One region of the Paraburkholderia sp. GAS32 genome, then DNA from elsewhere that is predicted to be linked to it. Evidence: riboswitches for the same ligand, from Rfam matches in the RefSeq annotation. Region 1 holds a riboswitch; the other holds the start of a gene.
The links. A riboswitch is a leader RNA that binds a small molecule or an ion and turns the genes downstream of it on or off. The one in region 1 is predicted to bind glycine.
Positions count from the first base shown of each region.

Region 2: it holds a riboswitch for glycine, as region 1 does, so the genes downstream of both, P3T25_RS05605 (D-amino acid dehydrogenase) here and gcvT (glycine cleavage system aminomethyltransferase GcvT) in region 1, are expected to answer to the same signal.

Region 1 covers NZ_JBNPVS010000007.1:153,495-169,098, forward strand. The annotation lists gene putA (trifunctional transcriptional regulator/proline dehydrogenase/L-glutamate gamma-semialdehyde dehydrogenase) at 1-275, shown strand, start outside; gene P3T25_RS11330 (branched-chain amino acid ABC transporter substrate-binding protein) at 365-1,513, shown strand; gene P3T25_RS11335 (PepSY domain-containing protein) at 1,610-1,876, opposite strand; gene P3T25_RS11340 (thiamine pyrophosphate-binding protein) at 2,027-3,742, opposite strand; gene P3T25_RS11345 (L-serine ammonia-lyase) at 3,803-5,191, opposite strand; gene P3T25_RS11350 (alginate lyase family protein) at 5,220-6,350, opposite strand; gene gcvP (aminomethyl-transferring glycine dehydrogenase) at 6,468-9,398, opposite strand; gene gcvH (glycine cleavage system protein GcvH) at 9,493-9,873, opposite strand; gene gcvT (glycine cleavage system aminomethyltransferase GcvT) at 9,937-11,055, opposite strand; glycine riboswitch at 11,136-11,296, opposite strand; glycine riboswitch at 11,331-11,430, opposite strand; gene P3T25_RS11370 (hypothetical protein) at 11,585-11,938, opposite strand; gene P3T25_RS11375 (oxidoreductase) at 12,138-13,187, opposite strand; gene P3T25_RS11380 (UvrD-helicase domain-containing protein) at 13,618-15,604, shown strand, end outside.
Region 2 covers NZ_JBNPVS010000003.1:358,112-373,715, reverse strand. The annotation lists gene P3T25_RS05670 (ABC transporter permease) at 1-341, shown strand, start outside; gene P3T25_RS05665 (ABC transporter permease) at 344-1,237, shown strand; gene P3T25_RS05660 (acyl-CoA dehydrogenase family protein) at 2,204-3,478, shown strand; gene P3T25_RS05655 (aliphatic sulfonate ABC transporter substrate-binding protein) at 3,616-4,590, opposite strand; gene P3T25_RS05650 (LLM class flavin-dependent oxidoreductase) at 4,776-5,834, shown strand; gene P3T25_RS05645 (SLATT domain-containing protein) at 5,937-6,455, shown strand; gene P3T25_RS05640 (DUF4118 domain-containing protein) at 6,905-7,675, shown strand; gene P3T25_RS05635 (alpha/beta hydrolase) at 7,679-8,563, shown strand; gene P3T25_RS05630 (MipA/OmpV family protein) at 8,644-9,441, shown strand; gene P3T25_RS05625 (YceH family protein) at 9,503-10,207, opposite strand; gene P3T25_RS05620 (helix-turn-helix domain-containing protein) at 10,431-11,003, shown strand; gene P3T25_RS05615 (GNAT family N-acetyltransferase) at 11,016-11,543, shown strand; gene P3T25_RS05610 (LysE family translocator) at 11,656-12,288, opposite strand; glycine riboswitch at 12,521-12,614, shown strand; gene P3T25_RS05605 (D-amino acid dehydrogenase) at 12,790-14,001, shown strand; gene P3T25_RS05600 (BON domain-containing protein) at 14,213-14,479, shown strand; gene P3T25_RS05595 (acetate/propionate family kinase) at 14,476-15,604, opposite strand, start outside.

The DNA of each region.
Region 1 (15,604 bases):
TTCCTGCCGCGTTGAAGTCCCACGCAAGCGTGAAGAAGAGCGCCGATACGCCGTTCGACGCCGTCCTGTTCGAAGGCGATAGCGACGAACTGCTGGCGCTGGTGAAGGAAGTTGCGAAACGTGCGGGGCCGATCGTCTCGGTGCAGGGCGTCGCGGCTCGCGCGCTGGAAAGCGGCGATGAGGACTACGCGCTCGAGCGTCTGTTGACCGAACGCTCGGTCAGCGTGAATACGGCAGCAGCAGGCGGTAATGCAAATTTGATGACGATCGGTTGAGCGAACCTCATCGATTACTTCAAAAAAACGGAAGCGGTACGGCGACCCCGAAAAACCGCTCCATCCACACCTGGTACCAAGGAGAAGCTATGCAACACAAAATGAAACAGCTGGCAGGCGCAGCGCTGGTTGCAGCAATGTCGCTGGCGGGGACGGCCAACGCTCAATCGACCGAAGACGTGAAGATCGGCTTTGCCGGTCCGATGACGGGCGCACAGGCGCACTACGGTAAGGACTTCCAGAACGGCATCACGCTGGCTGTGGAAGACATGAACGCAACCAAGCCGGTGATCGGCGGCAAGCAGATTCGCTTCGTGCTCGATTCGGCCGACGACCAGGCTGACCCGCGCACCGGCACGACCGTTGCACAAAAGCTGGTGGATGACGGTATCAAGGGCATGCTCGGCCACTTCAACTCGGGCACCACGATTCCGGCTTCGCGCATTTACGCGAACGCGGGCATCCCCGAAATCGCAATGGCGACGGCGCCTGAGTACACGCAACAAGGTTTCAAGACCACGTTCCGCATGATGACGTCCGACACGCAGCAAGGTTCGGTCGCCGGCACGTTCGCTGTGAAGACCCTGGGCGTGAAGAAGATCGCGATCGTCGACGACCGCACGGCCTACGGCCAAGGTCTGGCTGATCAGTTCGAAAAGGCAGCGAAGGCAGCGGGCGGCTCGATCGTCGATCGTGAATACACGAACGACAAGGCTGTCGACTTCAAGTCGATCCTGACCAAGCTGAAGTCGGTCAACCCTGACCTGATCTATTACGGCGGCGCGGATTCGCAAGCGGCACCGATGGTCAAGCAGATGAAGGCACTGGGCATCAAGGCACCGCTGATGGGCGGCGAAATGGTCCACACGCCGACCTTCCTCCAGATCGCGGGTGACGCAGCGAACGGTACGGTGGCATCGCTCGCCGGCCTGCCGCTGGAAGAAATGCCGGGCGGCAAGGACTATGTCGCGAAGTATAAGAAGCGTTTCAACGAAGACGTGCAAACGTACTCGCCGTACGCTTACGACGGCGCAATGGCCATGTTCGACGCCATGAAGAAGGCTAACTCGACCGATCCGGCCAAGTATCTGCCGCTGCTCGCGAAGACCTCGATGCCGGCAGTGACGGCAGCGAACCTCGCGTACGACGGCAAGGGCGACCTGAAGAACGGCGGCATCACGCTGTACAAGGTTGTCGACGGCAAGTGGACGACGCTGCAAAGCGTGGGCGGGAAGTAAGCGGTTTTTCGCTGCTCGCTTTGACGTCAGGAACCCCGCTTCGGCGGGGTTTTTTATGGCGCTTTGAGTTTGTGCTGCTTGCGTGAGCCAATGGCGTCAGTCCATCTTCTGCCTGATGACTGCAAGCGTCTTGGTGTCGTAGTTCAATTCCACCTTTCTGCCGTCCTTGTTGTAGGCTTCGACCTCATAGCAGTTGTCGTCGATCTCGAACTTCGCGATCTTGTAGCCTTGCGCTTCGATCTGCGCACGGGCGTCACTCTCCTTTAGCCATTCTGCCGTGGGATGAACTGGACAGGACACGTCCATTGCGAACACCGCGCTCGACAGTCCCAGCGCACCTGCAAATACCGCAGCCTTAAGCATATCGACTCCCTGAATCGTTCAGACGAACAGCAACCCCTAGCCGATTCGTCAATCGGTGCACAAGGTGGTCGCATGGGAAGTCTGCTATGCGTCAAAAATTCGACTTAAGACTTGTCGGTGCAGAGGGACGTTGTTCACAAGCCTTTTACGCTAAGCCGTCTCGCCTCGCAGTTTCCTTCCCTGTTCGCGAATCTGCTCCAACGTTGCGCCCGGCGTGCTCGCCTCCTGCGGCATGCGAATCTCGATCACTGCCGCGCGCTTCGCCTCAAGAGAACGCTGCAACGCCGGCAGGAAATCTTCAGTCCGCTCTACCGTCTCTCCATGTGCGCCGAACGACTTTGCGAATGCCGCAAAATCCGGATTCGTGAGACCGGTGCCATGCACGCGATTCGGATAGTGCCGCTCCTGATGCATCCGGATCGTCCCGAAGTGGCTGTTGTTCACGACGATGAAAATCACATGCAGGTCGTATTGCATTGCCGTCGCGAGTTCTTGCGCGGACATCATGAAGCAGCCGTCGCCGGCTAGCGCGACTACTGCGCGTTGCGGATACATCGACTTCGCCGCAATCGCCGCGGGTACGCCGTAGCCCATCGCGCCACTGGTCGGCGCGAGTTGCGAGCGGAAATGCCGATATGAAAAATGCCGATGCAGCCAGGTTGCGTAGTTGCCCGCGCCGTTTGTGAGTATCGCGTCCTCCGGTAGATGCGCGCGCAACTGCTGGATCACTTCGCCCATTTGCACGTCGCCAGGAATCTGCCGTGGTTTGCGCCAGTCGAGATATGCGCGATGCGCTTCGACCGCGGCGCCGGTCCATGCGAGCTTGTCGGAAGACGGCCTCAACGCTGCAAGCAATACTGCAAGTTCTGGCATGCCCGAGACAATCGGCAGATCTGCCGCATACACGCGCCCCAGTTCTTCCGCACCTTGATGCACGTGCACAAGCGTCTGCTTGGTCTTCGGAATGTCGAGCAGCGTGTAGCCGTTCGTCGTTGCTTCGCCTAGCCGTGGGCCTAGCGTGAGTAGCAGGTCCGCATCGCGGATACGTTGAGCAAGCGCCGGGTTGATACCGAGGCCGACATCACCCGCATAGTTCGGATGCTCGTTGTCGAGCGTGTCCTGAAAGCGGAACGCGAGGCCGATCGGCAATTGCCAATTCTCGACGAAGCGTTGCAGGTCGGCACATGCCGCAGGTGTCCAACCGCTGCCACCGGCAATCACCATCGGCCGTTGCGCGCCTTCCAGCAATCGGCGCAACTCTTCCATCTGCACTGCGGACGGCGACGCCGCCACACGCTTATATCTCGGCGCACCTGCTACGGCTTCGCACGCATCGCTCAACACATCTTCCGGCAACGACAACACGACCGGCCCCGGACGCCCTGACGTCGCCGTGTGAAACGCGTGGCTCAGATACTCGGGAATACGCTTCGGATCGTCGATTTGCGCGACCCATTTCGCCATCTGGCCGAACATGCGCCGGTAGTCGATTTCCTGGAAGGCCTCGCGATCGAGATGCTCGCGCGCGCATTGGCCGATCAGCAGGATCATCGGCGTCGAGTCCTGAAACGCGGTGTGCACGCCGATCGATGCATGCGTCGCGCCCGGTCCGCGCGTGACGATGGCGACGCCCGGGCGTCCGGTCAATTTGCCGACGGCCTCCGCCATGTTCGCGGCCGCCGCCTCGTGCCGGCAGACGATAGTCTGGATGCGGTCTGTTTCGTCGTGCAGCGAATCGAGCACGGCGAGAAAGCTCTCGCCGGGAACACAAAAAACACGTTCGACGCCGTGCGTCAGCAAGGCGTCGACGACGAGACGCGCGCCTGTGGTTTGAGCGGTGGAAGAAGATTCAGAAGCGAGCGGCATTGCGATGAAGCCTCCAGGCGTTGCGATGGGTGCGATCGGTGCGGTCGAGTCGTGGTGTTCTCAACACTCCACAATATTCACCGCCAACCCACCGCGCGACGTTTCCTTGTACTTCGTCTTCATATCCGCGCCGGTCTGCATCATCGTCTTGATCACAGAGTCCAGCGACACGTAGTGAGTACCGTCACCGCGCAGCGCCATTCGCGCCGCATTCACGGCTTTCACCGAGCCCATCGCATTGCGTTCGATACACGGAATCTGCACCATCCCGCCGACCGGATCGCACGTCAGCCCGAGGTTATGCTCCATGCCGATCTCGGCTGCATTCTCGACTTGCTCAGGCGTGCCGCCCATCACCGCCGCGAGCGCACCCGCGGCCATCGAGCAGGCCACGCCGACTTCACCCTGGCATCCCACTTCCGCGCCTGAAATCGACGCGTTCAGCTTGTACAGAATGCCGATTGCCGCCGCCGTCATCAGGAAGTCGATCACACCCTGCTCGTTCGAGCCCGGCATGAAGCGCGTGTAGTAATGCAGCACCGCGGGAATGATGCCGGCCGCGCCGTTGGTCGGTGCCGTGACCACGCGCCCGCCCGCAGCGTTTTCTTCGTTCACGGCGATGGCATAGAGATTGATCCAGTCGACCATCGACAGCGGATCGCGCAGCGCCAGCTCAGGATTGCTCGACAGCGCACGATACAACTGCGGCGCGCGGCGCTTTACATGGAACGGACCGGGCAAGTTACCGTCCGCATCCGGATTGTTGATACCGCAGCCGCGCGACACGCACGACTGCATCACATTCCAGATCTTCAGCAGACCCGCACGCGTTTCTTCTTCCGTGTGCCAGACGCGTTCGTTTTCCCACATCAATTGCGCGATGCTCTTGCCGGTCGATTTGCACAGCGCGAGCAATTCGTTGCCGCTGCGGAACGAATGCGGCAATTGTTCGACCGCGCTCAGCACCTTCGTGTTCGGCGCGCCCGCCGTCACCACAAAACCGCCACCGACCGACAGATACGTCGACTCACGCAGCGTCTCGCCTTGCGCATCGAACGCGCGCAGCTTCAGCCCGTTCGGATGCTCGGACAGCGCCTGGCGATAAAACGAAATGTGATCTTTCTGCACGAACGGCACGTCGTGCGTGCCGAGCAAGGCGAGCTTGCGCGACGCCTTCACCGCTTCGAGCCGCTGTGCGATCGTATCCGGATCCACCGTGTCGGGTGCATCGCCCATCAGGCCGAGCATCACGCCGCGATCGGTGCCGTGACCCTTGCCGGTCGCGCCGAGTGACCCATACAGATCCACTTTCACCGATGCCGTCGCGCCAAGCAGCCCGTCGCGTTCGAGCCCTTGCGCGAACATCAGCGCCGCACGCATCGGCCCGACCGTATGCGAACTGGACGGACCAATGCCGATTTTGAAGAGGTCGAACACGCTGACTGCCATTTACTGCTCCCTGCTGATAAAAGTTAGTTTAGCGCGCCGGCAGCGGTAAGCACACGGCGAGCCATGCGGGCGGCGTCGGTGCGAGCTGCAGCGCGATCGGCGTATAGCGTCCGTCGAGACGCGCCGCCAGGTGAAACAGTTCCGTCGCGTTTTTTGGATCCCATTGACCCGAATAGCCCGGCAAACCGGCCTCGCGACGTTTGGCATCGAACGGAACGTTCGAATGCACGAATTCTTCATGCGTCTTGCTGCCGTCCGCGTACGGCGTGAGCCAGTTCAGCGCGCCTTGCAGCGACGCGCCGTTCGCCCCCTTTTCCGGCAACCAGTTGCGGTTGTGGCGGCGCGCAGCGAGTGCGGCGGTCACGAGCGGCTGCAGGTCGTAGGTGACGTAATGCAGCGCGTCGCGCTCGCCGAAGTCGAACGTCGAGCCGTCCGGCGCAATGTTGTCGCCGATATGCTCGTCGAACAGGCGCTGCGCCGCGTTGATCATCTTGCGGTTATCCAGCGTGAACGCGGCCATCGAGATCAGCTTGATCCGGTGGCTTTGCCAGTTGTTCTTGAACGTGCCCGTGAGCGGCCGCGGCTGCGCGTCGATCTGCGCGATATAGCCGCTCGCGAGCTTCGTCAGGAACGCCATCGAAGCATTGCGCGTCTTCACCGGCAACGCGCTCGCGGTCATGTCGTAGGCGAGGATCAGGCCCTCAAAATGGGTTTCGTCGATCGGATTGAAACTGGGTTGATAAGTCGTGACCCACGCATACAGCAGGCGGTCGACCAGTTTCAGATAACGGTCGTCACTGGTTGCGCGCCAGGCGAGCGCGGCGTCGCGCAGCAGGTCCAGATCTTTTTCCGCCTCGACGCTTTGATCGTAGATGCCCTCGTGCGGCAACGTGCCTTCGGTATGCAGTTTCGCCAGCGCATGCGGCGGGTCGTTCAGATGTGCCAGTACATTGCTCACCAGTGCCTTGACGCCTGGGTCGGCATTCGTGCGCTCGCTGGTTTGCAACGCGGGCGCCGCGCAAAAATTCATTGCGGCCTGCGCCTGGCGCAGCGGCAGCAGCACCGCCGCGCCAGCCAGCAATAGCGTGCAAGCCTGTTGCCATGTTTGGGTTCGCCTGATTTCGGTCCGGCTTTGCATCAATCGCACCTGTCGCGCCATGCGAAACTCCTCGTTAGGCTGATTCGGTGTGTGATGTTAGCCGTTTGCGGACACAAGCGACAGAACCGCGCAACGCCTGCTTACAACCTTCAGGCGCTGCGCGGTTTGCGGGCCGGCTTACTCGTAGTCGGCGATCGGCACGCAGGAGCAGAACAGGTTGCGGTCGCCGTACACGTTGTCCGCACGGCCGACCGGCGGCCAGTACTTCTTGGCGATCAGCGTGGGCAGCGGATACGCGGCGGTTTCGCGCGCATACGCATGTTTCCAGTCGTTCGCGATGACTACCGCCGCCGTGTGCGGCGCGTGCTTGAGCGGATTGTCTTCGCGGTCCGAGCGGCCGTCTTCCACAGCGCGGATTTCCTCGCGGATCGCGATCATCGCTTCGATGAAGCGGTCGAGTTCTTCCTTCGATTCCGATTCGGTCGGTTCGACCATCAACGTGCCCGGCACCGGGAAGCTCATGGTCGGTGCGTGGAAGCCGTAGTCGGCGAGGCGCTTGGCGACGTCGTCGACGGAGATGCCGCTGGTTTCCTTGATCGGACGCAGATCGAGAATGCATTCGTGCGCGACCAGTCCGCCCGGGCCCGAGTACAGCACCGGGTAATGCGGCGCGAGTTTGTTCGCGACATAGTTTGCGTTGAGGATCGCGGTTTCGGTGGCGGCCGTGAGGTTCTTCGCGCCCATCATCGCGATGTACATCCACGAAATCGGCAGGATCGACGCGGAACCGTACGGCGCGCCCGACACAGCGCCGATACCGTTCGGCGCGCGCTCGTAGCCCGACGAAATCTGATTCGGCAGGAATTGCTCGAGATGCGCGCCGACCGCAACCGGACCGACGCCCGGTCCGCCGCCGCCGTGCGGAATACAGAAGGTCTTGTGCAGATTCAGGTGCGAGACGTCGCCGCCGAACTGACCCGGCGCACAGAGGCCGACCATGGCGTTCATGTTCGCGCCGTCCACATAGACCTGGCCGCCGTGCGCATGCACGATCTCGCAGATTTCGCGGACGTTCGATTCGAACACGCCGTGTGTGGACGGATACGTGATCATGATCGCCGCGAGCTTGTCGGCGTGCTGCTCGGCTTTCTTTTTCAGGTCTTCGATATCGACGTTGCCTTGCGCGTCGCAAGCCACTACGACCACCTGCATGCCGGCCATCTGCGCCGATGCCGGGTTCGTGCCGTGCGCCGAAGCGGGAATCAGGCAGACGTTGCGGTGGCCTTCGCCGCGCGATGCGTGGTACGCGTGAATGATCAACAGACCCGCGTACTCGCCTTGCGAGCCGGCGTTCGGCTGCAGCGACACCGCTGCGTAGCCGGTGGCCGCGACCAGCATCTGTTCGAGCTGATCGATCATTTCGCGGTAGCCGACCGTTTGCTCAGCCGGTGCGAACGGGTGAATCTGACCGAATTCGGGCCACGTGACAGGCAGCATTTCCGAGGTCGCGTTCAGCTTCATCGTGCAGGAGCCGAGCGGGATCATCGAGCGGTCGAGCGCCAGATCCTTGTCGGAGAGGCTGCGCAGGTAGCGCAGCATTTCCGTTTCAGAATGATGACGGTTGAACACGTGGTGCGTGAGGTACGCGCTGGTGCGTTCGAGCGCGGCGGGCACGGTGTTCTCTGTGGGGAGTTCTGCGTCGAGTGCGTCGATTTGCGGGACTTCGTCGACGAATGCCGCTTGCGCAAAGGCCGCGAGCAGATCGGCCAGATCGCTGCGCGTGGTGGTTTCGTCGATCGAGATGCCGACGCGCGTGTCGCTCACGCGACGCAGATTGATGCGCCGCGCCGTCGCCGCGTCATGCAGCGCCTGGGTGCGCGCGCCGGTTTCGAACGTGAGCGTGTCAAAGAACGTGTCGTTGACGAGCGTGTAACCGAGCTTCTTCGCGCCGGCTGCGAGCAACGCCGCGATACGGTTCACGCGCAGCGCGATCGTCTTCAGACCGTGCGGGCCGTGATAGACGGCGTACATGCTGGCCATGATCGCGAGCAGCGCTTGCGCGGTACACACGTTCGAGGTCGCCTTCTCGCGGCGGATATGTTGTTCGCGCGTTTGCAGCGCGAGACGCAGTGCCGGATTGCCTTGTGCATCGACGGTCACGCCGACCAGACGGCCCGGCATCTGACGCTTGAATTCGTCGCGCACGGCGAGGTAAGCCGCGTGCGGGCCGCCGAAACCAACCGGCACGCCGAAACGCTGCGTGTTGCCGACGGCCACGTCCGCGCCCCATTCGCCCGGCGGCGTCAAAACGGTCAGCGCGAGCAGATCGGCAGCGACTACCACGTGGCCGCCTGCGGCATGGATCGCTTCAGCGAGTGCGCGGTAGTCGCGCACGTCGCCGTTTACGCCCGGGTATTGCAGCAGCACGCCGAACGCATTCGCGTTCGCCGCCTCCGCAGCCGGGCCGACTTTCACTTCGATGCCGACCGGCGTGGCGCGCGTCTTCACCACTTCGATGGTTTGCGGCAGCACGTCGTCGGCGACGTAAAACACGTTCGACTTCGGCTTGCCGACGCGTTGCAGCAGTGTCATCGCTTCAGCGGCCGCGGTGGCTTCATCGAGCAGCGAGGCGTTCGAGATCGCGAGACCCGTCAGGTCGACGATCATCTGCTGGAAGTTCAGCAGCGCTTCCAGACGGCCCTGCGAGATTTCCGGCTGATACGGCGTGTACGCGGTGTACCACGCCGGATTTTCCAGCACGTTACGCAGGATCACCGTCGGGGTGTGCGCGTTGTAATAACCCTGCCCGATGTACGAGCGGAACACCTGGTTCTTGTCCGCCAGCTCACGCAGCGCGGCGAGCGCTTCGGCTTCGCTCTTAGGTTGGGCGAAGGGGCCGAGCGGCAGCGTTTCGGTGCGGCGGATCGTCTTCGGAATGACCGCGTCGATCAGCGCGGCGCGCGACGCGAAGCCGAGGGCTTCGAGCATCGCTTGCTGGTCGGCCGAATCCGGGCCGATGTGCCGTTCAGCGAAGGCGTCATGCACTTCGAGCGCGGCGAGCGAGAGAGGAGTGCGGTTCATCAGACGATCCGGGTGTTCGAGCTTCATGAGGTGTTCCTGGCGGTGCGGGCGTCCGTTCGACTGTCGAATCGGACGCGCCGCGCCTGTCGGGTTTAAACGTAATGGTGCAACTTGCGGTGAATCAGGCGCCGACGGCCTTGGCGTACGCGTCCGCGTCGATCAGGCGATCCTGCGATGCGTCCGCGGCCGGCTTGATCTTGAAGAGCCAGTTCTCGTACGGCGCGCTGTTGACGCCATCCGGCGTGTCGGCGACGGCCGGGTTCGCTTCGATGATTTCGCCCGAGACTGGCGCGTAGATATCGGAAGCGGCTTTCACCGACTCGATCACGGCGACGGTGTCGCCAGCGTTGACGGTCTTGCCCAGTTCCTGAACTTCGAAGAAGACGATGTCGCCGAGCGCTTCCTGCGCGTGGTCGGTGATGCCGACCGTCAGCGTGCCGTCCGCTTCGGTGCGGACCCACTCGTGCGATTCGGTGTATTTCAGATCGGCCGGGATGCTCATCGGATGCTCCTATGCGGTGTTATTCGGTATGAACTTAAGAAGGAAAACGCACGCGCCGGCTGCTTAAACTGCGAGCACTTTGCCGTTGCGTACGAACGGCAGTTTTACCACGCTTGCGGGTACGTTTTTGTCACGAATCTGGACGTGAACGGTGTCGCCCGGCTGCACGCCTTTCGGCACGCGCGCGAAGGCGATCGATTCCTGCATCGTGGGTGAAAAAGTGCCGCTGGTGATTTCGCCAACGCCTTGCGGCGTGACGACTTTCTGATGAGCACGCAGCACGCCTGCCGCCTTGCCGTTTTCCTTCAGCAGGATCAGACCGACGAACGCGGCCTGCGAGCCGTCGGCTTCGAGCTTGGCTTTGCCGACGAAGTCGCGCGGCGAGGTCAGATCGACAGTCCAGGCGAGGCCGGCGTCGAGCGGCGAGACGTTGTCGTCCATATCCTGGCCGTACAGGTTCATGCCGGCTTCGAGACGCAGCGTGTCGCGCGCGCCGAGACCCGCGGGGCGCACGCCTTGACGCACCAACGCGTCCCAGAACTCGCAGACGGAAGTTGCGGGCAGGACGATTTCGAAACCGTCTTCGCCGGTGTAGCCGGTGCGGGCAATCATCAACTCGCCAAACGGCGTGTTGCCGACGATCGCGGCGTTAAACGGCTTAAGGAGTTCGGTCGAGGTGCGGCTGGACGGCGCGACTTGCCAGACCTTATCGCGGGCGTTCGGGCCCTGCACGGCGACGATCGCCAGATCGCGGCGCGGCGTGATGGTCAGGCCGTAGCTCCCTTCGGCGTTGAGCTTGCTGAACCAGGCGACGTCTTTCTCCGCGGTGCCCGCGTTGACGACCAGGCGGAAGTGCGTCTCGCTGAAGTAGTAGACGATCAGATCGTCGATCACGCCGCCATTCGGGTTCAGCAGACAGGAGTAGAGCGCACGGCCCGGCGTTTGCAGCTTGGCGACGTTATTGGCCAGCGCGTGTTCGAAGAAGGCGCGCACGCGTTCGCCGGTGAAATCGACGACGCACATGTGCGAGACGTCGAACATGCCGGCGTCGGTGCGCACGGCGCGGTGTTCGTCGATCTGCGAGCCGTAGTTGACGGGCATGTCCCAGCCGCCGAAATCGACCATGCGGGCGTTGAGCGCACGATGGGTGGCGTTGAGCGGGGTGTGTTTGAGTTCGGTCATGGGGCCTCAGGCGTCTCGCGAAACAAAAAAGGCCATGCGGCGCTACGCCTCGCGGCTGATGCCTGCGAGCGATTGCGTTGCATGACCCCTCTGTCCTCGATACCTGAGAGATTGCGCTACCGTGCGATGGTGAAGCCATGATCGCTACGGTGAAACGCGCGCCCCTTCGGTGGGCAGCTTGCCAGAATCTGCTCGATATAAACGATGCAGACGGCTACTGCCGCTCTCCAGAGTGCGAAAAACCGGTGCCTTGATGTTGCCTGGGTGCGGGTTCTTCGACGCAGTCGGTCCTTTTGCCTGAGAGTTTGCGGGTGTGCCCCTTCGGCGGTGCGACCTGCGATTTTCTGCGTCAGCACGCTCTCCCGACGCGTGCGGCGAATGTACGCGAGGGCCGGGGGCTTGTCAAATAAAGGCCCGCGAGGGGCATGGGGGTTGGCGCTGCGGGTTCGCTAAAGTCAAAAAAAGGCGCGGGACGTGATGCCCGCGCTTCTTTGCTTCAGTGCCTGAACCGGCGCGATTATTCGCCGATTTATTCGCCGATGGCGTGTGCCGCGTTGTCCAGTTCCTGGTTCAGCACGTGCTGTTCGTCGCCGGACAGGCCGCCGCCGTGTTGCGCCGCCATGTCGTGAGCTTCCTGACGGATCACGTCGAGGCGATGGTGCAACGCACCGCCTTGCGGGGGCGGGTAGTAGCCTTGGTTGACGCGAGCGTCGATGCGGCGGCTCAGGTTGTCGATCCGGCCGTTGACCTGGTTGAAGCGCTGATCCGCGATTTGCTGCGGGTTAGGGCGCGGCGCCGGCGCGGGTTGCTGGGGAGCCACCACGCAGGCGGCGAGGGAGCTGAGCAAAGCGCATGCTGCTAGTGCGCGGACGATACGAGGCATGGACTCTCCGGAAGTCGTTGTCGTTTTGTGGTGCTACTGGGGTAGCAACGGATTGTCGGGGATCCACGCTGACCGCCAAGACGGGGTTATTTGTAACGTTATGTTCCTTTCGGGGTTGTCAGGCTTTTTGCTATTGGCGGCGGCATGGTTCGCGTGCTGCCGCCAAATGGCCAGAAAGCACCCCGTGGCGCTGGGAAAGTCAGCGAATGCGTTCAAACGGCAACCGGACGCCTTCTTCTGAGCTCCGGGCTGCAAGCTCGATGATCGTCATCACGTCGACCGCGTCCTGAGCGCTGACGGGAAATTTCGTGCCGTTCTGAATGGCATCCGCCAAGGCAATATAAAAGCCGACGTATTCCCCATTGCGCGTAGGCACCTCCCGCTCGACTTCCTGGCCGTCTTCGAGCACACGCAACACACCAGGCGCATTGCCGGCGCCGAACCCGTCATCGCCCGGCCGCAGGCCGGCTTTCAACTGATCTTCCTGCGTATCGAGCCCGTATTTGACGTAGCTCCCCTGCGTGCCGTGGATCGTAAACCTCGGCGCGACGTACGCAGTCAACGCGCTGGCATGCAACACCACTTCGAACTCGCCGTATCCCAGCTGAATATGGACGTAGTCCGGTGCACTGGCTTGATCGCGGTGAGTGCGAACCGTCGCGGACACGGTCTGCGGTGCGCCGAACAGCGCCAGCGCCTGATCGATCAGGTGCGGTCCAAGATCGAATAGCAGGCCGCCGCCGCGCGAAGCCTCCTCGCGCCAACGCTGCCGAACCTCCGGCCGGAAACGGTCGAAATGCGATTCGTATTGCGTGATGCGTCCCAACTCTCTGCTGGCAAGCAGATCCCGCACGGTCAGAAAATCACCGTCCCAGCGGCGGTTATGAAAGGGGACGAACCGCTTGCTGCGAGCCAGTGCAATGTTGGCGAGCGTGTGGGCGTCGGCGGCGGTGAGCGTGACGGGCTTGTCGACTACGACGTGCTTGCCCGCTTCCAGCGCGCGGCGCGCCAGGTCGAAGTGCGTGTCATTGGGCGTCGCGATGACGACGCAGTCGATTTCTTCGAGCGCCAGCAGGGCGTCGAGATCGGCCACCACCTTTGCGTGCGGGTAATCGGCCAGCGCGTGCTCGGGCTGGCTCGTCGCGATGGCTGCGATGCTCGCTCGCCCGCAGTGCTCGATCACCGGCGCATGAAAGGTCGCGCCAGCAAAACCGTAACCCATCAATCCAATCTTCAGCGATGCGGACATGCGTGTCTTCCTGCAAAAACGGCGCGCCGCTTTGCCACCGCGGCGACGGCGCGCAACAGCGTAATTGTGGCATGTCCCGAAGGCGGACTGTCGGCATCGTCGCAGGCGTTTGCCGGTGGCGCTTGTTTGGCGGCGCTCGGACGGCAGTTGCCGCCGCGTTCGGGGCAGCCAGGTCGGGCATCCTTTTTTGTCGTCGGGCGAGCTGCCATCGCGGGCCCCGTTCCCGGCCATCCGACAGCGCGCCTGTCACGGCATCCGTTTCGGGCATCCGTGTTAACATCGCTCCTCTCGCGCAGATCGCGGCGAGCCGGAACGCCCCTCACACCGAGGCATGCGCGCCAGCCGCCCGCCCCGCGCAGCATGCCCCCGGGCCTTCGGTCTCGCGATTTCGCACCCAAGCGCCCTCAACCGCATTACCCATCCACAGACGATGTCCGCAGGCCTGAACCCCGCTCAAAATGAAGCGGTCCGTTATCTTGACGGTCCGTGTCTAGTGCTCGCCGGCGCAGGCAGCGGCAAGACGCGTGTGATCACGCAGAAGATCGCCCATCTGATCGAGGCCAAAGGCTTCGAACCGCGCCACATTGCCGCCGTCACGTTCACGAACAAGGCCGCGTTGGAAATGCGCGAGCGCGTGGGCAAGCTGCTTGAAGGCAAGACGCTCACCACGCCCGGCAAGGAAGGCCGCAAAGTACCCGTCAACCAGTTGACGGTCTGCACCTTCCACTCGCTCGGCGTGCAGATTCTGCGGCAGGAAGCGGAACACGTCGGTTTGAAGCCGCAGTTCTCGATCATGGATTCGGACGACTGCTTCGGCATGATCCAGGAGCAGGTCGGCTCGACGGACAAGGGCTTCATCCGCAAGATCCAGTCGATCATCTCACTGTGGAAGAACGGCATGATCATGCCCGAGCAGGCGATCGCGATCGCCGCGAACGAGGACGAACATCAGGCCGCGATCGTCTACCGCAACTACGTGGCGACGCTGCATGCGTATCAGGCGGTCGATTTCGACGACCTGATCCGCCTGCCCGCCGAACTCTTCGAGAAGAACGAGCAGGTGCGCGACCGCTGGCAGAACAAGCTGCGCTATCTGCTGATCGACGAGTATCAGGACACCAACGCGTGCCAGTACGAACTGGTGAAACTGCTGGCCGGCAAGCGCGCGGCGTTCACGGCGGTCGGCGACGACGATCAGGCGATTTACGGCTGGCGCGGCGCGACGCTCGAAAATCTCGGGCAGCTCAGCAAGGATTTTCCGAAGCTGCATCTGATCAAGCTCGAGCAGAACTACCGTTCGACGGTGCGCATTCTGACCGCCGCGAACAACGTGATCGCGAACAACCCCAAGCTGTTCGAAAAGAAGCTCTGGTCCGAACACGGCATGGGCGACGCGATTACTGTCACGCCTTGCAACGACGAAGAGCACGAGGCCGAGTCCGTGGTGTTCCGCCTGTCCGCGCACAAGTTCGAGCGGCGCGCGAATTTCCGCGACTACGCGATCCTGTACCGCGGCAACTTCCAGGCGCGCATCTTCGAACAGGTGCTGCGGCGCGAACGGATTCCGTATGTGCTGTCGGGCGGGCAGTCGTTCTTCGACAAAGCCGAGATCAAGGATATCTGCGCGTATCTGCGCCTGATCGCCAACGCGAACGACGACCCGGCGTTCATCCGCGCGATCACCACGCCACGCCGCGGCGTCGGCAACACGACGCTCGAAGCGCTCGGCTCGTTCGCCGGCCAGGCGAAGGTGTCGCTGTTCGAAGCGGTGTACATGGGCGGCATCGAGGCGCGCCTGTCGCCGCGTCAGATCGAACCGATGCGCGTGTTCTGCGACTTCATGCAGCGCCTCACCGATCGCGCCGAGAAGGATGCCGCCGGGACCTTGCTCGACGAACTGATGGACGCAATTCACTACGAAGCCTATCTGTACGACGCATTCGACGAACGTCAGGCGCAGTCCAAGTGGCAGAACGTGCTCGAGTTCATGGAATGGTTGAAGCGCAAGGGCACCAAGGCCGAACCCGAAGGTTCGGAGAAGAACGAGGCAACCGGCTACGACACCGCCGACGGCTTCGGCGACACCGGTAAGAGTCTGCTCGGCCTGATTCAGACCGTCGCGCTGATGTCGATGCTCGAGGGCCGCGAGGAAGATCCGGACGCCGTGCGGCTCTCGACGGTGCACGCGTCGAAGGGGCTGGAGTACCCGCACGTGTTTCTGGTGGGCGTCGAAGAAGGCATCATGCCGCACCGTGGCGGTCCGGACGACGAGCCGATCGACGACGCGCGCATCGAGGAAGAGCGTCGTCTGATGTACGTCGCGATCACGCGGGCGCAGCGCAGCCTGCATCTGAACTGGTGCAAGAAGCGCAAGCGCGCGCGCGAAACCGTGGTGTGCGAGCCGTCGCGCTTCATCC
Region 2 (15,604 bases), on a different contig from region 1:
CGATTTTCAACGCGATGATGCGGATCGACCGCTCCTTGCTCGAAGCGGCACGCGATGCGGGGGCGAGCGGCTGGCAAGTGATTCGCGACGTGGTGTTGCCGCTATCGAAGACCGGCATTGTGATCGGCTCGATCTTCGTGATCACGATCGTAATGGGCGATTTCCTGACCGTCGGCGTGATGGGCGGCCAGCAGATCGCATCGGTCGGCAAGATCATTCAGGTCCAGACCGGCTACCTGCAATTTCCCGCCGCGGCAGCCAACGCGATCATTCTGCTGGCTGTCGTGTTGATGATCGTGTGGGGTCTGACGCGGGTGGTCGATATCCGCAAGGAGCTGTGAAGATGCAGGCCATTCGCCTCAAACATCGGGAGCGTCGGCCGGCCAGCTTTTACTGGCTCGCGTTGCTGTTCGGCTTGTTCGTCCTGTTCCTCTATGGACCGGTCATTACGATTTTCATTCTTTCGTTTCAGGGACCCGAGGGCGGGCTGACGTTTCCGATGCGTGGCGTGTCGTTGCACTGGTTTGCCGCGCTGCGTGACGGCGTCGGCGATGTCGACATCTGGGGTGCATTTGGGCGATCAGTGCGGCTCGCGCTGGCTGTGACAGTGTTGACGGTGCTGTTCTCGGTGGCAGCCGGATTGGCTTTTCGCCGGCGGTTTCGCGGGGATACGGCGGTCTTTTACGTCTCGGTCGCCAGTCTGATCATGCCGTCCATTATCGTTTCGCTTGGGATCGGGCTGACGTTCCGGTTGCTCGATAACGGTGTGAAGTATCTCGCTTCCGCGTGGGGGTATCAGTCGTTTGCCGATACCTATACGACGTCGATGGGCTTGTTCACGTCGGCGCTGGGTGCGCATTTGACGTGGACGCTGCCGTTCGGTTTGCTCGTGATGTTTGCTGTGTTCAACCGCTTCAATCCTGCTTATGAAGAGGCTTCGCGGGATCTTGGCGCCACGCCGTGGCAGAGCTTCCGGCACGTTGTTTTGCCTATCATCGGACCTTCGGTTGTCGGCGTCGCAATGTTTGGTTTCACACTTTCATGGGATGAGATTGCGCGTACCTCGCAGGCGATTGGAGATCAGAATACCTTGCCGCTCGAATTGCAGGGTCTTACCACGTCGGTGACGACGCCTGTGATTTATGCGCTTGGGACGATGACCACGGTCTTGTCGCTCACGGTTATGGTTTTGTGTTTGCTCGCGGTGCGGGGGTTGGGGCGTCGGCGGGTGAAGTAACGTTTCTTTGCCTGCTCGGCGCTTGTTTTTCTGTTTGCCTGGGGTGTTGGCTTTTCCTTGTTCTGGCCTTGGTGCCTTTCCTTGCATTGTTAGTGGTCTATTAGCGTTGCCCCTGTGCGGGGCGGCACCTACTTCTCTTTGCCGGCTGCAAAGAGAAGTAGGCAAGAGAAAGCAGCTCAAACCACTCCTGCTAAGCGGGTCCCGTGGTCTGCTGCGGGTAGTGGTGCATCTGGAATCTGTGTTCGTGCCCCTGCATACGCCAGTGACAAGGGAGTCATACTTCCGGCGGCGCTGCGCGCGCCGAAGCGTACTTCATAGAACCGACCACTGCGTTTTGGCGCCCGCGCCTCGCCACCGAACCGCGACTCGTCACTGCGTCACCACCGCGATTGTGATTAGAACGGCAACCGCAATCGCCTACCGCAGCTGTGACTGTGACCGAGACGATGATTGCAGTACACCGACGCATCGTTTGAAATGGGGGTTCCGGGTGAGTGCTGCAGCGCCTCGTCGAGGCGAAGCCGACGGCCCCCACAAACCTCAACCGAAGCCTGTGGTTTCCCATGCAGACCCGTCCGCGACGCACGCTGTGCGGAGTGGGGGCTGATGAATCCTTTGTCACTAACGCCGAATGCGCGAGAACACGGATTCCAGATGCACCACTACCCGTGGCAGACCACGGGCCCCGCTTAGCATTAGCGGTTTGAGCTGCTTTCTCTTGCCTACTTCTCTTTGCAGCCGGCAAAGAGAAGTAGGTGCCGCCCCGCACAGGGGCAACGCTAATAGACCACTAACAAAACAAGGAAAGGCCAAAGCCCAGGCACACAGACAAACAAGCGCCGCGCAGGCAAAAAAACCATTTCACTCCCCGTTCTAAGAATCAACCAAATACTTGGTTGCCCACCCCCTTCCCCTCCCGTACCGTTCTCAGATTGCGCTCGGCGCCCGGCCCGCTCTGGAGAACTCATGCCAACATCTGAATCGCACGCATCCCCGAATCCCACCACCGCAGATGCAGCAGACCCGTTCGGCGAAAACGAACTAACCCAACGCTTCGCACCTGTATTCGCCCGCATCGCCGAAGGTGCAGTAGAACGCGAACAGAATCGGGAACTGGCCTACGCGCCGGTGGAATGGCTGCGCGAAGCCGGATACACCAAACTGCGCGTGCCCAGGCGCTTCGGTGGCGAAGGCATCTCGCTGAAAGCGTTCTTTGCGTTAGTCACGCGTCTCGGCGAAGCGGACTCGAACCTTCCGCAAATCCTGCGCGTGCACGGAGGATTTATTGAATCGCTGCTGGAAAATGGTGATGAATCGTTGCGTGACCGATGGTTCACGCGTATCGCACAAGGTCAGATTATCGGCGGCGCCGTTTCCGAACGCACCGGCGTGACCAACAACAGCGTACGTCTCACCCAAAGCGACGGTGCGTGGCATCTCGACGGCGAGAAGTACTACACCACAGGCACGCTCTACGCCGACTGGGTCGACGTTACCGCGCACGACGGCGAAAGCGACGTCCGCGTACTCGTCAAAACCGATGCGCCAGGGCTCGCCCGCATCGACGATTGGGATGGTTTCGGGCAGCGTCTGACCGGTAGCGGCACGGCACGTTTCGATCACGTGCCGGTCTCACTCGACAATCTGTACCGCCGATATAACGCGTCCGAACCACGCCGTAACAGTCTGCTTACTGCGTACTATCAGGCACTGCATGTCGCGAACCTTGCCGGTATCAGTCGCGCGGCACTGCGCGATGCGGTGGCGTTCACACAAGGTAAAACGAGAACCTTCGGCATTCCGGGTGAATCGAGCCCGCGCGACAATCCCTTGGTGCATCGTGTAGTCGGCCGGCTTGCAAGCCTTGCGTACTCGACGCAGAGCATCAGCGCTTCGCTAGCCAGCGCGATCGATGAAGTGTCGGTCGCGCGGCAGGAAGGCCGCACTGACGAACAGACCTATGTGCGCCTCGACATCCAGACTTTCCAGGCGCAGCAGATCGTCATCGAACAAACCCTGCAAGCGGCGACTTTGTTGTTCGAAGTGGGCGGTGCATCGGCGACCAGCGAGACGCGCCGCTTCGATCGGTACTGGCGCAATGCGCGTGTGCTGGCGTCGCACAATCCGGCAATCATCCGCGAAGCCGCTATCGGTGATTTCTATCTGAATGGAACTGCGCACAAGGAAAGGTTTGGCGTGGCGCGGAATCCGGAAGTCTCCGCGGCGGCTGCTCAGCTGTAAAAAAGTATCAGGTCGAGGTGCCCGCCTATGCCGCGGCGCACCCGGCGCGCTAAAACGACTAAGGCCGCTCACGCGGCCTTAGAACTTTTTGCCCGGCAGGAATCTGGTTCGACGCTGGATCCAACAGGTTCCTCAGATCACTTCGCCGAGGGCGTCCAGATACGGATGTCCGTCGCTTTCAAAGTGGCGGGAATCAGCCCCGCGGCGCGATACGTGTCGGCGATGCGCTGCTGTTCGGCCAATTGATCGCGTTTCACCGGCACGATGTCGTAGCTGCGACGGCTATTGGCCAATTCGACAGTCGGTTCAGGAATATTGCCCCACACTGGCCCGAGAATCTGTGCGGCTTCCTGGGGATGTGCCTTGACCCACTTGCCCGTCGTGTTCAATTCGTCGAATACGACGCGCAGCACATCGGGATGCTTGTCAGCGAAGGTCGTTGTCGCCGTATAAAAACGGTTGTATTGAGCGACGCCGCCGCTGCCGTTCGCGATCACACGAACATGCGCCTCACGCTGCTGGGCCGCGAGAAACGGGTCCCAGATGGCCCATGCATCGATATTGCCGCCGCGGAAAGCGGCGAGCGCGTCGGGCGCCTCCAGATAGCGCACCTGTATATCGTTGATCGTCAGACCCGCTTTAGCCAAAGCGCTCAGCAACAGGAAGTTGCAGCCCGAACCTTTGGACACCGCCACACGTTTGCCCTTCAGGTCCGCCACCGAATGAATCGGCGAATCCGGCGGCACAATGATCGCCTGGGCGGTCGGCGCAGAGGTCTCTTCGGCGTAATAGGTCAGCGGCGCATTGGCGGCCTGCGTAAAGAGCGCAAAGGCATCCGCCACATCCGCATGCAGATCGACGCTGCCGGCGTTGAGCGACTGCAGCAGGCCCGTCGAGAACTCGTGCCAGCTCACGTCATAGCCGAGCGCGTTGAGCTTCTTCTCGAGGGCGCCAGTTCGCTTCAACAGAATGAACAGCGTCGATGAGCGCTGGTAGCTGATCGACACCGTTTCGTTGGCGCATGCCACGTCGGTCGACAGCACGCCGCCCATCAACGTCAGGCATACGCAGAGGCGTCGCAGGCTTCGGGAGCCGGAGAAAGCGAGGGGCATCGATCGAGATCCATGTGAAGTGGGTATGCGGAATCGCTGAATATATAAAAGAATGACACACGGCCAAAGACTGATTTCATCGATCGATATGGGTAGAAATTGGAACGCGTGGCGGCGGTATCGCTCATCATTCGAAGTTTGATGCGACTTGAAGCGCACGCTTTCACCGTGGAGATTTCTGCGTTATGTCGACACTCCCTCCCCGCTTCGGCGTCTGGGCACTGGTTCATGGCAGCCGCGCCGCGCTGCAGGACCCCGATGAACCGTACGACGCGTCGTGGGCGCGAAACAAAGCCCTCGTTCTCGAAGCCGAGCGGCTCGGTTACGATTCCGTGCTGGTCGCGCAACATACGATCAATCCGCACAATCCCGACTTCGATCAGCTCGAAGCGTGGACCGCCTCGGCCGCGCTCGCGGCGCTAACCGAACGCATCGAGATCATCGCCGCCATCAAGCCGTATCTGTATCACCCGGTGGTGTTGGCAAAGATGGCGCAGCAGATCGAACACATCAGTGGCGGGCGCTTCGCGATCAATCTTGTCAACGCGTGGAATCGTCCTGAGCTGGAACGCGCCGGTATCGGCTTCGCGGAGCACGACGCGCGTTATGCGTACGGTCGCGAGTGGATCACAGTGGTGGATTCCTTGCTGCGCGGCGAGCGTACGCGTTTTCGCGGCGAGCATTTTAATGTGGATGACTATCTATTGCGCCCCGCGGATCCGTTTCGCAACCGTCCGCGCATCTACGTCGGCGGCGAATCGGAACCGGCGCGGGAACTGGTCGCCGGCAAGGGCGACGTGTGGTTCATCAACGGCCAGCCACTGGACGCCGTCAAAGCGTTGATCGCGGATGTCTCCGGCCGCAAGCGCCCCGCTCCGCACGAGCCGCTGCGTTTTGGTTTGTCGGCCTTCGTCATCGCTCGTGAGTCCGGCGAGGCCGCCGATCAGCACCTCGCCCATCTGTTCGCACTGGCCGCAAAAGATGCCCCGCTACGCGAGCAACAGAAATCGAACATCGACCCCAAGGCGGTGATGTTCCAGACCTTCGCGCAAACGCCGCGCGTGGGTTCGAACGGCGGCACGGCGGCTGGACTGGTCGGCAGCTATGACACGGTCGCGCAGCGGATCGCCGATTTTCATCGTGCCGGGATCGAGTTATTCATGTTGCAATTCCAGCCGTTCGAGACTGACATGCGCATTTTTGCCGAAGAAGTGATTCCGCGGGTACGTCACCTGCTCGGCTGATCCGGGCGAGGTCCGCGGCTTTCCGCGCGTCGCACTCATGTGGCACAGTATCGTCAGGCGCATGCGCTACGCTTGCGATACTGGACAGCCCCGATGAGCGAGATGAAGAACCCGACCGCCTACGAGCCCCCGGTCGACGAAGACCAGCTTCTGCTGAAGTGGATCCGGCGCGCGCGTGAATCCCAGATGAGCCATTACGACATGGCCGACCTGCTATCGGCGCGGGACCGCAGCGTCGGCTGGCTGGTCACCGCATTGACCGCGTTTGTGGGGACGGCCGTGTTTGCGTCGCTGACTTCGACCGCCGTCTCGCCGGCGCTCAGGATCTTCGTGGGCTTCGTGAGCGTTGCGGCGGCGGTCTCAGCCGCGCTGCAAACCTTCCTCAGATATGCGGAGCGTGCGGAAAAGCATCGCGCGGCGGGGGCCCGCTATGGCGCTGTGCGGCGCAGGCTGGAAGCGATCTTCGCAGGTGACGCCGACGCACGCGATGGCCACTATCTCACCGCGATCCGCGACGAACTCGACCGGCTCGCTGAAGATTCACCGAACGTGCCGCCGCGCATTTTCTATCGCACCCAGCGAACCCTGTCCGCCGAACCGCGACGAAGCCGCGATGCCTGAGCGACCCGGTTGACTGTAGTTGTCGAAGAATGCGGGGTCGTCGTAAATGTTCTGTGTCATTTGTAAATGGCATTAACTTCAATTGAAGCAACGCGACCGCTGATGTATATGCGCGGGACCCGCAGCGTGTCATTTGCCCATGCAGTTTCAATTGCTGGGATCAACCACAATTCCTGTTGAGGCGCCTGACAGCCTATATAGGCCGCGCCTTGCGGCCCTTAAGGGTCACTTAAGGACATTGCCTGCACAATGCTCGGTGGTGAGAATACCCCTATCTACAGGCATGTTTTTCCACCACTCATTCGAAACACGATAGTCCCGCCCGGCCTTCCGGTATTTACGTCTTTCCGGGCCTTGGCGTCCGCCCGATTATGGTATCGTCCGACCTGCGCTTTAAGGCGCATTGCCACACTCAATCGGGAAGCGCAATCGCTCCCTAAAAAAAGATTATGGAAGTCCAAAACGCCCGTCGTTGGGCACCACGGGGAACCCGCGTCTGGCTCACCGCGGCCGCCGCATTGGCGATCGCGAGCGGAGTACGCCTGTTGCTCCATCCGCTGCTGGGACCGATCATGCCGGGCACCGCCTTCTATATCGCGGCGGCGCTGGTCGAGTACTTTTGCGGGCTGGCCCCGGCGCTTACCGTCATGGTGCTCGGCCTGGGTATCGCCGACTATCTGTTCGTCCCGCCCTACGCAACCATCGACGTATTCGATCGCGCCGACCTCGTCCTGCTGGTCTCGTATCCGTTGGTGACGCTGCTTGTCATCGTGCTGATCGAACGCCTGCGCCGCTCGCAGTTTCGTGCCGAACTGATCGCGTCCGTTGCGCAGTCGCGCTATGAAATGCTGCTGCGTCACGATAACGAACGCATGCTGGCACGCCGCGGCGTCGACGAAACACACCGGCTGCTGCGCCACCTGTCCCATCACCACAGGACGTTCATTTTCATTCAGGCGCTCGAGCGCAACGCGTTACAGCCGGGCAACGACGTCAAGCCGCAAGGCGTGCTGCCGCGCCTGCCCAACCAGATTGCACCGGGCCCGCGCTTCGCCGATGTCGATCCCGACGACATCCAGCGGCTCAGCAAGGCGCTGTGGCCCGGCAGCCATCGCGTGCACCTGAAAAGTGGCGATGGTCCGTCGAAGCTGACCGAGTGCATGTGCGAACGGTTCACCACCCACGCCGGCGAGTTTCTCGTCCTACGGATCGGAGCCTGATCCATGAGTCAACCGACGAGTCTCTTCTTACCCGGCGACGATCATGCCGTGCTGATGTTGCACGGCCTGTCGAGTTCGCCGCTCGAATTGCGTTTTCTCGCCCGCTATCTGAACGCCGAGGGCTTCACCACCTGCGCGCCCGTCCTGCCGGGCTACAGCGCCGGCTCGGAAGAAGAAGCGATGGAGGCGTGGCTCGAGGCGGCCGTGCGCGAGTACGACGCGTTGGCCGAGCGCTTTGCCCGCGTCTCGATCTGCGGGCTATCGATCGGCGCGGCCCTGGCGCTGGCACTGGCGCATCGCCGTCCAGGGGCGCAGTCGCTTGTATTGCTGTCACTGACGCTCTCATACGACGGCTGGGCGATCCCCTGGTATCGTTTCCTGCTCAACTGGGCGTACTTCACGCCGATGCGCAAACGCTGGCGCTACCGCGAGGAGGCGCCGTTCGGCCTGCGCAACGAAGCGCTTCGTGCAAAGATCGCCCGCGCGATGCAGCGCAGTGACTTCAGCGAAGTCGGTCCGTCGACGATTTCATTGCCGGCATTGCACCAGGCGAGCCGCCTCGCCGCGAGCGTGCGCACGCAGGTACGCGACATCAAGACCGATTGCCTGATTGTCCATGCGATCGACGATGAGACGTCGAGCCCACGCAATGCACGTTTTGTCGCCACGAATATCGGCGCAGCCTTTTTACGCACAATCTGGCTGGATGATTCGTATCACATGATTACGTCGGACAACGAGCGCGAAATCGTCGCGCGCGAAACCACCCTGTTTCTGCGCGAGAGCGAAGCCGTCCATAGCGGCGACGACGGCAAACAACAGGTCGTCTCGAAGGCTCTGGCGCGACGCCTCAGGCAACTCGCGGCGCTTGGCAAGGAGCGCGCATGACGGCGGATACCACGCTGAGGTTCGGCAAGCCCACGCGCGTTTCGCTGCGTACCACCCTCAGGTTCGGCAAACCCGCACGCATGTCGCTGCTGCTCGCCGCTGCGCTTGGCCTTTGCGCTGCGCATGCTGCCCACGCGGACGATGCAAGTCCGAACGCGACGACTGACGCCAGTACCGGCGCGGCCACCGACAGCAAATGGAAAATCGGCGTGGGTCCTGGCGTGGTGATTACGCCCAAGTACCCGGGGTCCCGCCAGTTGAGCGTATTCCCGTTCCCTGCGCTGGACATCTCATACGACGACCGGATTTTCTCGCAAGGCCCAGACGTGCTCGGCGTGAACGTGCTGCGCGGTCCTGCCTATCACGTGGGCGCTGCACTGACTTTCGATTTCCAGATGCGCAAGGAGTCCGACGATCCGCGCCTGCATGGACTTGGTGATGTGAATGGCGGGCCGAAACTGAAGCTCTTCGCCGACTATACGTGGTGGGCGTTTACCGGGTCGGTGGCGTTGTACCAGGATATCGCCGGGCATCACCAGGGGACGACAGTCAGCACGGATTTCGTCGCTTCCGCGCCGGTTGGCGGCTGGTTGTTCTCGGTGGGACCTGGCTTCACCTGGGCGAATGGCACTTATACGCGGACGTTTTTCGGCGTGTCCGGGCAGCAAAGCGCGGCGTCAGGTTTGCCCACGTATAACACCAGTGCAGGCGTGCGGGACGTCCACATGAACGCCATGGTGACTTACGACTTTTCGAAGCACTGGAATGGCTCGGTTTCCGCGACTTTCGGGCGACTGGAGCACGACGCGGCGAATAGCCCGATTACCGAAAAAAGATTCGAGCTCAATACGCTCGCTTCGGTGAACTACAAGTTCTAGTTTCTGGTTTCTCGCGCGCTCGCAGCGTGCGAGAAACCAACCGCCAATCACCAATCGCGTTTCAATCCCCCGTACCCAGCTCTTCAACTTCAATCCCCAACTCGGCAGCCATTCGCCGCACCACCACCCGAAGCCGGCTCACCTCGTCGGCAAGCCGCTTCTGTTCAGCTTTGACCGCCTCGAACGCCGACAGCGGCACGACCTCATCGTCCCCGCCCGGCTGGGCAAGATCGCTTGCGCTGACTTCGCCGCATAGCAGATGCATCCAGCGATTTTCGCGCTCGCCCGGCGTGCGGGCCAGCTTCACCACCCGCGGCGGATCGTTGGCAGCCAGTTCGTCGAGAAACGCCTCGACCGACGAGATGTCGGCAAATCCATGCAGACGCGCGCTGTTCAAGCGCAACTCGGCTCCGGTCTGCGGACCGCGCAACAGCAACGTGGTCAGTAACGCTGCCGACTGGCTCGGCAACCCCAACACCCGATTCATGTTGTGTTCGAAACGCGGTACACGGCTGCTGCTGCCTTCCATCACCAGGCTCAGCCGCTTCAATCCGTCGATGGCGGTCAGCACCTCGGCTTCGGTCGCATTCATCACCGGCGCGCGGCCGGTTTTCTGATTGCAACCCAAGGTCAACGCGTTCAGCGAAAGCGGATAACTATCCGGCACGGTGTGCTGCTTTTCGACGAGCACACCAAGCACGCGCCCCTCAAGCAAGGTCAAGGCGCGGATGGAGGGACGGGAAACAGCGTCGGGAGTGGAGTTCATAGAAGATGTCGCGGCATGCGCCGCCGGGTCTCGTGGATGGTGTGCCTTACCGTTGCACAGCCTGGCGGCGGGTTTTAGTTGGTGGCCACTATGATAAACGGCCCGGCCGCTCGCAGTGTACGAATCTCCGCAATGGCGAAGCGTGCCCGGACCGTGTTCGCATCCGATTCGGCGCATTTTTGTTTCGTTGACGGATTCCCATATTCGAGATAATTTCCCGGATATGGAAAATACACTCGCCGACGACAACGCCATCGACCGCCGCATCGCCCAGCGTCTGCGCGGATTACGCGCCGAGCGCAACTGGTCGCTCGACGATCTCGCCAAGCTGAGCAACGTCAGCCGCGCCACCCTCTCGCGCCTCGAGAACGCCGCCGTGAGCCCCACGGCGAGCGTGCTGGGCAAGCTCTGCGTCGCCTATGGCTTGCCGATGTCGCGTCTCATGCACATGGTCGAAGATGACTTCGCGCCGCTGGTGCCGCGCGACGCGCAGCCGGTCTGGGTCGACCCGAGCGTCGGCTTCCGGCGCCGCTCCGTGTCGCCACCCGCTCAGGCGCTGAGCGGCGAGGCGCTGGAGTGCGAACTCGATGCCGGCGTACGCATCACATACGACGCGTCGCCGAGAGCCGGCCTCGAACATCATCTGATCCTGCTTGAAGGGCAACTGCAGATCACCGTCGACGGCCGAAGTCACGATCTGCAACCCGGCGACTGTCTGCGCTACCAGTTGTTCGGCCCCAGCGCTTTCGTCACGCCCTCGCATAGCGCGGCGCGCTACATCCTCTTCATCGTCTGAGTTCGAGCCACCATGAACGCGACTACCATCACGACCTTTTCCGCCGACGACCTCGTTCGCCATCTGCCCGAACTCGGCGCGCTGCTGCGTGCCTGCGTCCATGACGGTGCGAGCGTTGGCTTTGTATTGCCGTATAGCGTCGAGGAGAGCGAGGCGTTCTGGAGCGGCAAGGTTCTGCCGTCGCTGCGGGCAGGCGCGCTGGTGCTTTTTGTTGCTCGCCATGGCGAGGCGATCGCCGGCACCGTGCAACTCGATTACGACACGATGCCGAACCAGCGTCATCGCGCCGAGGTGCGCAAGCTGCTGGTCCACCCCGCGTTCCGCCGCCAGGGCATCGCCAAAGCGCTGATGGCGGAACTGGAACACCGTGCGCACCAGTTGCAGCGCAGCCTGCTGACGCTCGATACGCGCACCGGCGACAAGGCCGAGCCGCTCTATGCCTCGCTGGGTTATCAGACGGCCGGAGTGATTCCGCAATTTTGCCGCGACACGCTGGAGGAGCGGCTTGATTCAACCACCATCATGTACAAGACGCTGTGAGCGTGACGCAGGCAGGCCGCCTGTGATGCACCACGAGCATGGTAGTCGATACTGACCGATGCTCGGCGAGGAAGGCCGCGATGCAGACTCAGGCGAGTCTGGATCGCGTGGCTTAACGGCGCGAATCGAGCGCGATCCGTACGGCCAGACCGGCGAGCACGGTGCCCATCAGCCAGCGTTGTACCTGTAGCCAGATCGGCCGCCCAGCGAGAAACCCGGCGATCGAACCTGCCATGGTCGCAATCAACGCGTTGATCGTGACGGAGACGACGATTTGCACGCAACCCAGCGCGATCGACTGCGTGAGCACGCTGCCGTGCTCCGGTGAAATAAATTGCGGCAGCAGCGACAGATACATCACCGCGATCTTCGGATTCGCGAGGTTCGTGACGAGCCCCATGGTGAACAGTTTGCCGCGGCTGTCGTGCGGCAGGTCGCGCACCTGGAACGGCGAGCGGCCGCCCGGCTTGACCGCCTGCCACGCCAGATACAGCAGGTAGAGCGCGCCGCCGAAACGCAGCGCGTCGTACGCGTAGGGCACCGTCAACAGCAGTGCGGTGATACCGAACGCCGCGCAAAACATGTAGAACACAAAGCCGAGCGCGACGCCGCCGAGCGACACGAGCCCGGCGCGCCGCCCCTGGCAGAGTGATCGGGAGATCAGATAGATCATGTTCGGGCCGGGCGTGAGCACCATGCCGAGCGAGACCAGGGCAAAGGCAAGCAGCGTTGTGGCAGCGGGCACGGCGTTCTCCTGTGGGAATTGAAGTCGGGCAATGCCGCCAAATATAGCCGACGCCGCCGGTTCAAGCCTTAAACCCCCACGTAAAAAGTCCCTATAGGCAGTTGAATGGCTTTGATTGCGCCAGTGGGGCGGACGCGCCGTTGCATATGGCACCGTACTGTGCCGATTGCGCGCTGCATCGAAAGAAACACTTGCGGTGAAATTTATTGCCCGGTATCGTCGAGCCGTTCTGCAATGCAGCGCGGGAGAGATCGTCAGAGGATTGTGACGACGCCGACGGAGCAACCGCCCCGGAAACTCTCAGGCAAAAGGACCGCGTAGCTGGAACATCTGGAGAGCGGCGCCGTGCGCGCCCACCGAAGGGGATTCCCTGCATACCGCTTGCATCGCAAGCGATATGCTCACAGGAAGAAACTCTCAGGTACATGGACAGATGGGGCATCGACGCCGGTTTCGACACGAAATCGACACCGGTGATGCTCAACTACTCTGGACCATGTCATGTCACGAATCGCCATTATCGGCGCCGGCATTACCGGCGTTACGACTGCTCACGCCCTTGCGCAGCGCGGCCACCACGTCACCGTGTTCGAACGTCATCGCTATGCGGCGATGGAGACCTCGTTCGCCAACGGCGGCCAACTGTCCGCGAGCAATGCCGAAGTCTGGAACAGCGCGGCCACGGTGCTGAAGGGCTTGCGTTGGATGCTCACGCGCGACGCCCCGCTGCTGCTCAATCCGATGCCCACGTGGCACAAGTATTCGTGGATGCGTGAATTTCTGCGGCAGATCCCGCATTACCGTACGAACACTGTCGAAACGGTGCGGCTCGCGATTGCTGCGCGTGAGCATCTGTTTTCGATTGCCGAGCGCGAAGGGATCGACTTCGATCTGGAGCGGCGCGGCATTTTGCACATCTACAAGACGCGCAAGGAATTCGATGCGGCCAGCAAGGTGAATGAACTGCTGCGCGAAGGTGGGCTGGACCGGAATCCGGTGACGTCGAGCGAGTTGCACACGATCGAGCCGACGTTGCATGGCGATTTTTTTGGTGGGTTTTTTACGCCTTCCGATTCCACTGGCGATATTCACAAGTTCACGCGCGGGTTGGCTGATGCTTGCGTGCGGCATGGTGTCGAGTTTCACTACGACGCGGAAATTACGGCGATCGAGCAGCCGGCTGAGGGACGGTTCTCGTTGATGGTCAATCTGGAAGGTGAGTCGCAACAGTTTGCTTTCGAGCGGATCGTGGTGTGCGCCGGTGTGAAGAGCCGCGACTTCGCGGCGATGCTTGGCGATCACGTGAACGTCTACCCGGTTAAGGGGTATTCGATCACCGTATGTCTCGATGATGAAGTGAGTCAGCAGAACGCGCCCTGGGTAAGTTTGCTCGACGACAGCGCGAAGATCGTGACGAGCCGGCTTGGCGTGGATCGGTTCCGGGTTGCGGGGACGGCGGAGATCAATGGGTTCAATCGGGATATCCGGTCGGATCGGATTGCGCCGCTGGTCGACTGGACTCGACGGTATTTTCCTGAGGTGTCGACTTCGAAAGTGATTCCTTGGGCGGGGTTAAGGCCGATGTTGCCGAGTATGTTGCCGAAGGTCGGGCGCGGAAAACGGCGCGGCGTTTTTTATAACACCGGGCATGGGCATTTGGGGTGGACGTTGTCGGCGGCTACGGCGCAGGTTTTGGCGGGTTCCATTCAATAGGGCTTGTTTGCGTGCGCGGCGCTTACTGCCATACTTCCGGCGGCGCTGCGCGCGCCGCCGCGGTTGTTCATCGAACCGGCCGCCGCCCTTTTGCGATGAGGCTTACTAGCCTGGACTCGATCTGACAGGTGGTCCGGAAGCGTCGCCAAAGGCAAATCCAGCGACATCTGCTAGTGTTGTCCAATCGGTGTCCACTCTCGAGGGAATCTCCATGACCAGATCCCGCTCCGTCACGCGCAGCAACCCAAGCATGCGGCTCACTGATGAACAAATCGCCGCAGAAGCCACGAGACGCTTGGCATGGGATACGGCCGTCCCCCCAAACACCCTGCAAGTCAAAGTCTCACACGGACGCATCACCCTGCTCGGTGTACTTCAACATAACGAGCAACGAGCCGCTGCACTTGAAGACGTTTCCCGCCTGTTCGGCGTCACCGGCGTCTCTGATCACGCCATCGTCAAAGCGAAGTTGCCCTAATCCGCTTTCGCTCGCAACAGCATCCGGCAATGCCTCGCGATCTGCTTCTCCTCCTCGGTGTGAATCGCCCTCACCTTCCCCGCTGAATCCCCTTCCGATAGCCCCAAAAACGCAAGCCCCTCGCACACTCGCTTACGAATCTCCTCACTGTGTTCACCGATTCCCCCCGTGAACACCAGCAAATCGATCCCACCCAACAAAGCCGCATAGGCGCCGATCGTCTTGCGCACGGCCGTAGCAAACGCATCCAGCGTCAGCGATGCATTCCCATCGCCCGCGGCGGCGCGCTTTTCCAGCGCCTGCATATCACTTTCGCCATCGGCGTAACCGGCGAGGCCGCTCTGGCGATTCAACAGCGTCTCCAGCGCATCGGCATCGAGCTTCTCCACGCGCATCAGATACAGCAGCACGCCTGGGTCAAGGTCGCCGCTTCGCGTGCCCATCGGTACGCCGCCGGTCGGAGTGAGACCCATCGACGTATCGACGGATTTGCCGTTCTGCAATGCACATAAACTCGACCCGTTGCCCAGATGGGCGAAGACTGCTCGCGGCGGCAAATCGGCACCGAGCCGCGCCACCAGCGATTCATACGACAGCCCGTGAAAGCCGTAGCGAATCACACCGGCCTCGGCATAACGGCGCGGCAACGCAAGCTGCGCCGTGCGTGCCGGAAGTGTGGAATGAAACGCCGTATCGAAGCAGGCGAAATGCTCGGCGTCGCCGAAAATCCTGGTTGCCTCGTCGATCAATGCCAGCGCCGGTGGAATGTGCAAGGGCGCAAAGTGCACGGCGTCCTGCAAGCGCTGCCGGACTTCAGCCGTCAAACGTTGATGCGTTCGCAGATGCGGCCCACCATGCACCACGCGATGCCCCACCGCAGCAGGACGCCCGTGCTTCTGCACCGCAAGCACGCGCGCGAGCTTCTGCAACGCGTCGGTCTGCGACTCCAGCACATCCTCTTCTTGCACCAGTACGCGGCCATCAGGCGACTTGATGCGCAAGCTGCCGTCGCCGCGCCCAATACCTTCGGCGCTGCCTTCCAGCAGCAATTGTTCGTCGCCGCCGGAGCGCGCAAACAGTCCGAATTTCAGCGACGACGAACCGCTGTTCAACACCAGAATCGTT